3 regions of the Enterococcus sp. AZ126 genome follow, and region 1 is predicted to be linked to each of the others. Evidence: predicted binding sites of a transcription regulator. Region 1 holds the regulator's gene; each other region holds the start of a gene.

Region 1 (2,277 bases):
ATCATATCCAATTCTGTTATACCAAATAAATTATGGAAAATAAATACTTCTTCCTTAAAGCCTGCTTGATTATCTGGTAATTTGATTCCGAGTTTTTCTATTCCTTGGATAAAATAGGACCAATCGAAACTATCATTGATGGCACTTGGCTTTTGAGCAGGTCTAGGCTCTTTGAATGCTTGTTCCATTCGACTTAACTGCTTACTTTGTGAAATGATTTGTTCTTCTTTAAATAAATAAACATCTTTAAAACTGGCTGAGATCTCTTCAAAACCAGTCAAATTGACAAATTTGGGTTTAAATCGTTCAAACAATTTTTCTAACTTTCTTTGTCCTACACTGTTCATTAATGTCAATGACAATACTTCATCTTTAAAAAAACGTTCAGCTGTTTCAGGATGATTCAATCGGTATAAATACTGTGTTCCTAGTTCAGGATCGTCTTTGCTAAAGGTCCCTAATAACCCAATACCTTCTAATTTCTTTCTAGCGGCTTGAATTTGCTTGATACTCATATCCATCATCGTGATTAATTCAGCATGAAAAAGAGACTCACTTACCCCGATCTCTTCTACTTCTGATAAAAGGGTCAAGTATAAACTAAAAGCTTCTGCACCAATCATTGGCTGATATAAAAGCGTCAATATCTCTTGTTCTTGATTAGATAAAGGATAAGATAGTGCTACTTGAAAAATACTTTTAGGATGGACTTCTTTCCAATTGTCTTTCAAGGAAAGACCTCCTTATTCTTTCGTTGTATCTGAATTTGAAGATTTGGCTTTGTCTACGATTCCTTGTAGTTCTTTCAAGAACACACTCATATCTTTAAATTGACGGTAGACACTGGCAAATCGAATATAGGCGATTTCATCCAAATTAACTAAATCTTCCATTACATACTCTCCGACCAAAGTTGTCGAAATTTCATTTTCACCTAAACTACGCACACGGTTTTCGACATTATCGACTATTTGCTCCATTTGTTCCATAGCAACCGGACGTTTTTCGGCCGAACGGATCAGTCCGCGTAAAATTTTTTCTCTATTAAATTCTTCCCTATCACCATTTTTCTTGATGACTAATAATGGTGCTGCTTCAATGCGTTCGAATGTTGTAAAACGGTAATTGCAGTTCTCACATTCTCTACGACGACGAATGGCGCGACCATCATCCGCTTGACGACTATCGATTACACGGGAATTATTATGATGACATCTTGGACAACGCATAGTTTTCACCTCATTTTATCTTATACTATCTACAATTTAGTTTGATTTTTATTTAACTATCTGTATTATAACATGAAATGAGTGAGAAACCATCCATCTGCAATGACTTCATAAAGAATTTTATTATCATTTCATTTGGGAAAATAGCCTAATAAAAATAAAAGAAGACATGAGACACGCTTATATCTCAGTCCATCGTATCATCGCTTTTTAACGCGTCGTCCAACCTGTTTTTAAGAATTGTTACTAAGGAATAAAAGCGGATCCCTAATAACAAAATAGAATAAATAACCTACCAGGACAAAAGAGACTTCAACTTCTATCCCAAGTTTATGTTGCTAGAACAAACAATCGCATTCCCTGTTTGAGATTAAGATGCTCAAACAATTTGAGATGAATCAGAATAAATAATATCTTGAAATTTCGTCCAAAAATGTTCTGAAAGACTTTGAACTTGAATTTTTCAAATAACTGACCTGACTTTATTATCACTGATAGGACGGACAATTTATTCTAACGAATTTTCAGTTATTTTAATTTTTGTATATAGATTGATTTTGTCCACTTATTGATGTGTAAAAAAAGAAACCACGAAAAAACAATGTTTTATACGTAGTTTCACATTAATGACTTTATTAGCGTTAGATTATTGTAAAAAATATAAAGACTAAAATTCTGATATTTTACTTAAATTTATTTTCTAATACCCATTTTCCCACTAATTTCTCTGTTTCTTCGATACTGTTTTGATTATCGAATAAGATATCTGCCTTTTGTCTTTTCTTCTCGATAGGCAACTGGCTCGTTATTCGTTGTTGGGCTTCTCTTTCTGTTAAGTTATCTCGTTTCATCAAACGAGTCAATTGCATTGTTTTTGGAATGTAGACGACTGCTACCTTATCGACAAATTTCTCATAGCCTCCTTCATACAATAAAGGAATATCAACTATAACTAATGGTGCTTTACTTTTTTTATCAGCAATCTCAGCTAAAATCCTCTCTTTCAAAAAAGGAGAGAGTGTGCTATTCAATTTTTTTCTTTTTTCCT
Region 2 (2,277 bases), 2.6 Mb from region 1:
TCGTTGAATTTCACGTTCAAACCAGCTCAGACCTAAACCAAATCCTAAAGAAGTGAACGGTGTCTGACCATTGGAAGTAAATAATGTATTGATCTCGTATTCTAAACTTTGCATCGCATCGTAAATATCTTTTTTTGTTTTACTTTTTGCGTAAGCTTCCTGGCGATCAGAGCCTTCGATCCATTCTTTTGCGTCAGCTAAATGTTTTTGATAATTTAATTCAGCAAACGGTGCCAACAATTCATCTACACGATCTGCCGAACAACCACCGTACTGGCTAGAAGCTACGTTTGCGATGATTTGTGAAATTTGAGCAGTCGCTGTTTGGATCGACTTTGGTGCTTCAACTTCGGCATTTCCGATTTTAAAACCATTATTCAACATCCCTTTAAAATCAATCAAACAGCAGTTTGTCATTGGTGTATAGGGATGATAATCTAAATCGTGATAATGTATATCACCTTTTTGGTGAGCATTGGCAACATGAGGAGGCAGCATTTTAAGTCCAATCGATTTACCAACGATTCCAGCAGTTAAATCTCGTTGTGTATTAAAAACATCACTATCTTTATTAGCATTTTCATTCACAACAGACTGATCCTTATTGATCAACTTACTGATCGTAAAGTTGATATCAGTTGCTTTACTACGCTCAAAATCACGGCGAGTACGGTAATTGATGTATTCTTCAGCCAACTCATATTCATTTCTTGCTAGTAAAATATGTTCGACAATATTTTGGATTTCATATATTTTTACATCTTCAGCGAAACGATCGGCAATTTCTCGATCGATTCTTTCGACAATTTCTTGAATACGCTCATGGGCAAGCGGGTCTAAAGAACCGCGAATATTTTGTTCAGCTTTGATCAAAGCGTCATAAATTTTCTGATCATCAAAATCGACCAATCGCCCATCTCTTTTTACAATTTTTATCTTGTGCAGGGCTGAATCAGTAGAACTTACTTCATTATTAGCTTGCTTAATCTCCATCATTTTTACCCATCTCCTCATAGATTTATTCCTTCCTTATCATAAAACAATTCAATAAATCTTTCAACTATATATAGTGTGAAACTTAATTTTAATCATACTGATGCAACTACATATAGTGTTTATTAGAAATGAAAAAATAGTGAAAACAACTCGCCGAAAGGTTTGTAGGAATTGTCACAACATTCTTGCTTAGAAATTAAAAAATAAAATAAAAAAAATGATTCTTACTTAATTGTAAGAGGAAACGATGTTCAGTTACGCCAAATATTGATAGAATAAGAATAATGAATAAACTGGAGCGAAAAAAGATGAAAAAAATTCTAGAAGTGAATCATTTAAGTAAATCATATGGCTATCGAAATAATAAAGTTCAGGTATTGAATAATATTTCCTTTTCCGTTGATCAAGGTGAATTTGTGGGAATTATGGGACCAAGTGGTGCGGGAAAATCAACATTACTGAGTACTATCTCAACGATTACGTTGCCTACGATCGGGACTGTTCAAATTGACGGGCAGGATATTTTGAAAATGCGCGATAATCAGATCAGTGATTTTCGTCGTAAAAAATTAGGGTTTATCTTTCAAAATTTCAATTTAATGGATACTTTGACTGTTAAAGATAATATTTTACTCCCTTTGACAGTCGATCGAATGCCCTTAGTTGAAATGGAAAAGCGTTTAGCTCATGTTGCAAGTGTTTTAGGTATCGACCAATTACTAAACACTTTTCCAAATACTATTTCTGTTGGACAAAAGCAACGAGTAGCAGCTGCTCGTGCATTGATCACTAAACCCAAAATAATTTTTGCAGATGAACCAACAGGATCTTTGGATTCTAAATCAGCTGCTGAGTTATTGCAATATATGACAAATATGAACTTACAAGATGATGCGACCATCATGATGGTCACACATGATCCTTATACAGCAAGTTATTGCAATCGGATTTTATTTATTAAAGATGGTGTGATATTTTCAGAAGTTGTTCGCCAAGGCTCAAGAAAAGAATTTTTTAACCGTGTGATCGATATGCAAGCTACGATTGGCGGAGGTGGTCGTGCCAATGATTTTTAATTTGTCTTGGAAAAATTTCAAAGGCCAATTTCTTAATTATTTTGTTTACTTTGTTAGTATGACTTTTGCAGTAGTTGTTTACTATTCTTTTAGTGCGATTACCTATAATAGAACACTGGCAAATCGGGTTGGACAAGAGGTTCATATCGATGGCGCCATGAATTTAGGCGGTATTCTTATTGTGATCATGATTTTAGGTTTTATG
Region 3 (2,277 bases), 920 kb from region 1:
AATAAATGCAGTTTCTAAATAATCATTGTCGATCAAGTATTTGATTTTTTCTTCTATACTATTGAAGGTTCTTGTATTAGGAAGAACATTTTCTTTAAAGAAAGCTTCCAGCGCTTCTTTATCCTTATGTAAAGGAATTTGTCCGTCAACAGGACGATTGATCTCATTATTCAGCTTAAAATAGCTAACATCTTTAATTTCTTTTAGACTCAAGTTCATTCACTACTTTCTTAAAGGATTCCACGTCTTCGTTTGTTCCGCTAAATTCAAAGGCAAAAAGCATTGGAACGTTGTAATCACGTGCTATGTCTTTGGCTGTATAAACAAATAATTCTGCAAAATTTAAGTTGCCGCCTCCAGCAACACCTTGCAAGTTTACTCGATTACTTTTAAAATCAAGAAAATCGTTCACTACTTCAGTGATTTCTTTGTCATAAGTAGGAACGACTAAAACAAAAGGCTCATTTATCTCAAAAAAAGGATTTGCAGGCTCAATTTCATAAGCTGCTAAATCCAATTTTTTAATGAAGCGTCTGGTTTGTCCGGTAACTGTAAAATAGACAATTTTCATTTAGCTAGCCAATTGTTTTAATTGATCAGGACGAAATCCTACAACTGTAGCAGCATCAGAAGTGATAACCGGAACACTTTGGAAACCTTGTTCTTTTAACCAGTCGATTGCATCTGGTTGGATATCGATGTTTACTTCTTCAAATGCTATATTATTCTCGCTCAAAAAGCGTTTTGCCATCTTACATTGGATACAATTATTTTTAGAAAAGATTTTTACGTTCATTTTTAATTCCCCCTAAATTAGTTTACTTTACTAGTATAAATCTCTTAGAAAAAAAGTCAACACTTAGGCACTATATATTGTGGTTGCATTTTGATTCAATACCAAGTTTTGTGTTTTTGAAAGAAATATGAAAACGCGTAGTCTCAATATTTAAACGACTGTTATGATTGTTTTAGCCGTAAAAAAAGAAATTTATTAAATTTTATCTTGAAAATTCTAATCGATTGAACACAAGATGTAGGGGGTAGTAGAAATAGGACACACTAATGAATCAAGCTCTTTTTTGATTGAAAATATTTTCTTATCATGAAGTAGAAAGAAGATTGATTTAAACCTCACAAACAAGTATACTTAATGAGAACGATTCTCAATATCAATAGAATAATAGATGAAACTTTTTCACAATGCTTAAGTCTCCTCTTTTGTACTTTACCTAGATCGTGATAAGTAAGCTCGTTCAGTTTTTAAATTAAGGAGGATAACGCAATGCTGACGTTGGCACAGGCAAAATTGAATAAGGTTTATATAATTGAAAAGATTCAGGCAGAAGGTTTTGCGAAGAAACACTTAAGTAATCTTGGACTTGTGCCAGGTGGAAAAGTTGTGCTGGTGAATTATTCCGGTGAAAATGGCATTGTTTTATTGCACAATAGCCGTATTGCGATCAATTTATCTGTGCTAAAACATATTATAATAGTAGAAAAAAGTATCAATGAAGAAAACTGGTTATCTCTAGATCAATTAAAAGTAGGAGAAAAAGCGCAAGTAGTAGGTATTCATGGGCAAGGTGCTGTTAAAAGAAGGTTAATGGATATGGGACTGACAAAGGGTGTAGATATCCTTGTACGAAAAATGGCGCCTTTAGGAGACCCAATCGAAATCAATCTTCGAGGATATGAACTGACGCTAAGAAAAAATGAAGCCGAATTAGTCTTGGTACAAAAGGAGGGGTAAGCAATGAAAGAACAGCATATCGCACTGACAGGAAATCCGAATAGTGGGAAAACAACAGCATTTAATGCATTGACAGGTGCAAATCAATATGTAGGAAATTGGCCAGGTGTGACGGTTGAACGAAAAGAGGGAAAGCTGAAAAGAAACAAGCAAGTAACGATTCAAGATTTACCAGGTATTTATTCTCTTTCCCCTTACACGCCGGAAGAAGTGGTTGCCAGAGATTATTTGCTCAGTGGTAGTCCAGATGTTATTGTCAATATTGTCGATGCCACAAACTTAGAACGAAACCTATATTTAACAACTCAATTGATGGAGACGGGAATCCCCGTTGTTATTGGTTTGAATATGATGGATATTTTAGATAAAACCGAAAGAAAAATTAATATTGAGAAGCTCTCCTACGGATTAGGAGTAGATGTATTAGGTTTCAGTGCCTTAAAAAATCGTGGATTGGATGACTTAGTAAAAAAAGCAATAAAAGCAACTGACGTTTTTCCTTCAGAATTGAATTATCCAACGTATAA

The links. The regulator NrdR, encoded in region 1, represses ribonucleotide reductase genes. The targets are predictions, from matches to a motif close to ACACNATATATNGTGT.
Region 2: the regulator NrdR is predicted to act here: its motif matches at 1,058-1,073, upstream of nrdD (anaerobic ribonucleoside-triphosphate reductase).
Region 3: the regulator NrdR is predicted to act here: its motif matches at 864-879, upstream of nrdH (glutaredoxin-like protein NrdH).

The regions. Positions count from the first base shown of each region.
Region 1 covers NZ_JBIOSB010000001.1:576,790-579,066, forward strand. The annotation lists gene IGI43_RS02810 (replication initiation and membrane attachment family protein) at 1-731, opposite strand, end outside; gene nrdR (transcriptional regulator NrdR) at 744-1,229, opposite strand; gene coaE (dephospho-CoA kinase) at 1,913-2,277, opposite strand, start outside.
Region 2 covers NZ_JBIOSB010000001.1:3,129,006-3,131,282, forward strand. The annotation lists gene nrdD (anaerobic ribonucleoside-triphosphate reductase) at 1-996, opposite strand, end outside; gene IGI43_RS14710 (ABC transporter ATP-binding protein) at 1,305-2,072, shown strand; gene IGI43_RS14715 (FtsX-like permease family protein) at 2,062-2,277, shown strand, end outside.
Region 3 covers NZ_JBIOSB010000001.1:1,496,793-1,499,069, reverse strand. The annotation lists gene nrdE (class 1b ribonucleoside-diphosphate reductase subunit alpha) at 1-213, opposite strand, end outside; gene nrdI (class Ib ribonucleoside-diphosphate reductase assembly flavoprotein NrdI) at 194-571, opposite strand; gene nrdH (glutaredoxin-like protein NrdH) at 572-796, opposite strand; gene IGI43_RS07270 (FeoA family protein) at 1,283-1,750, shown strand; gene feoB (ferrous iron transport protein B) at 1,754-2,277, shown strand, end outside.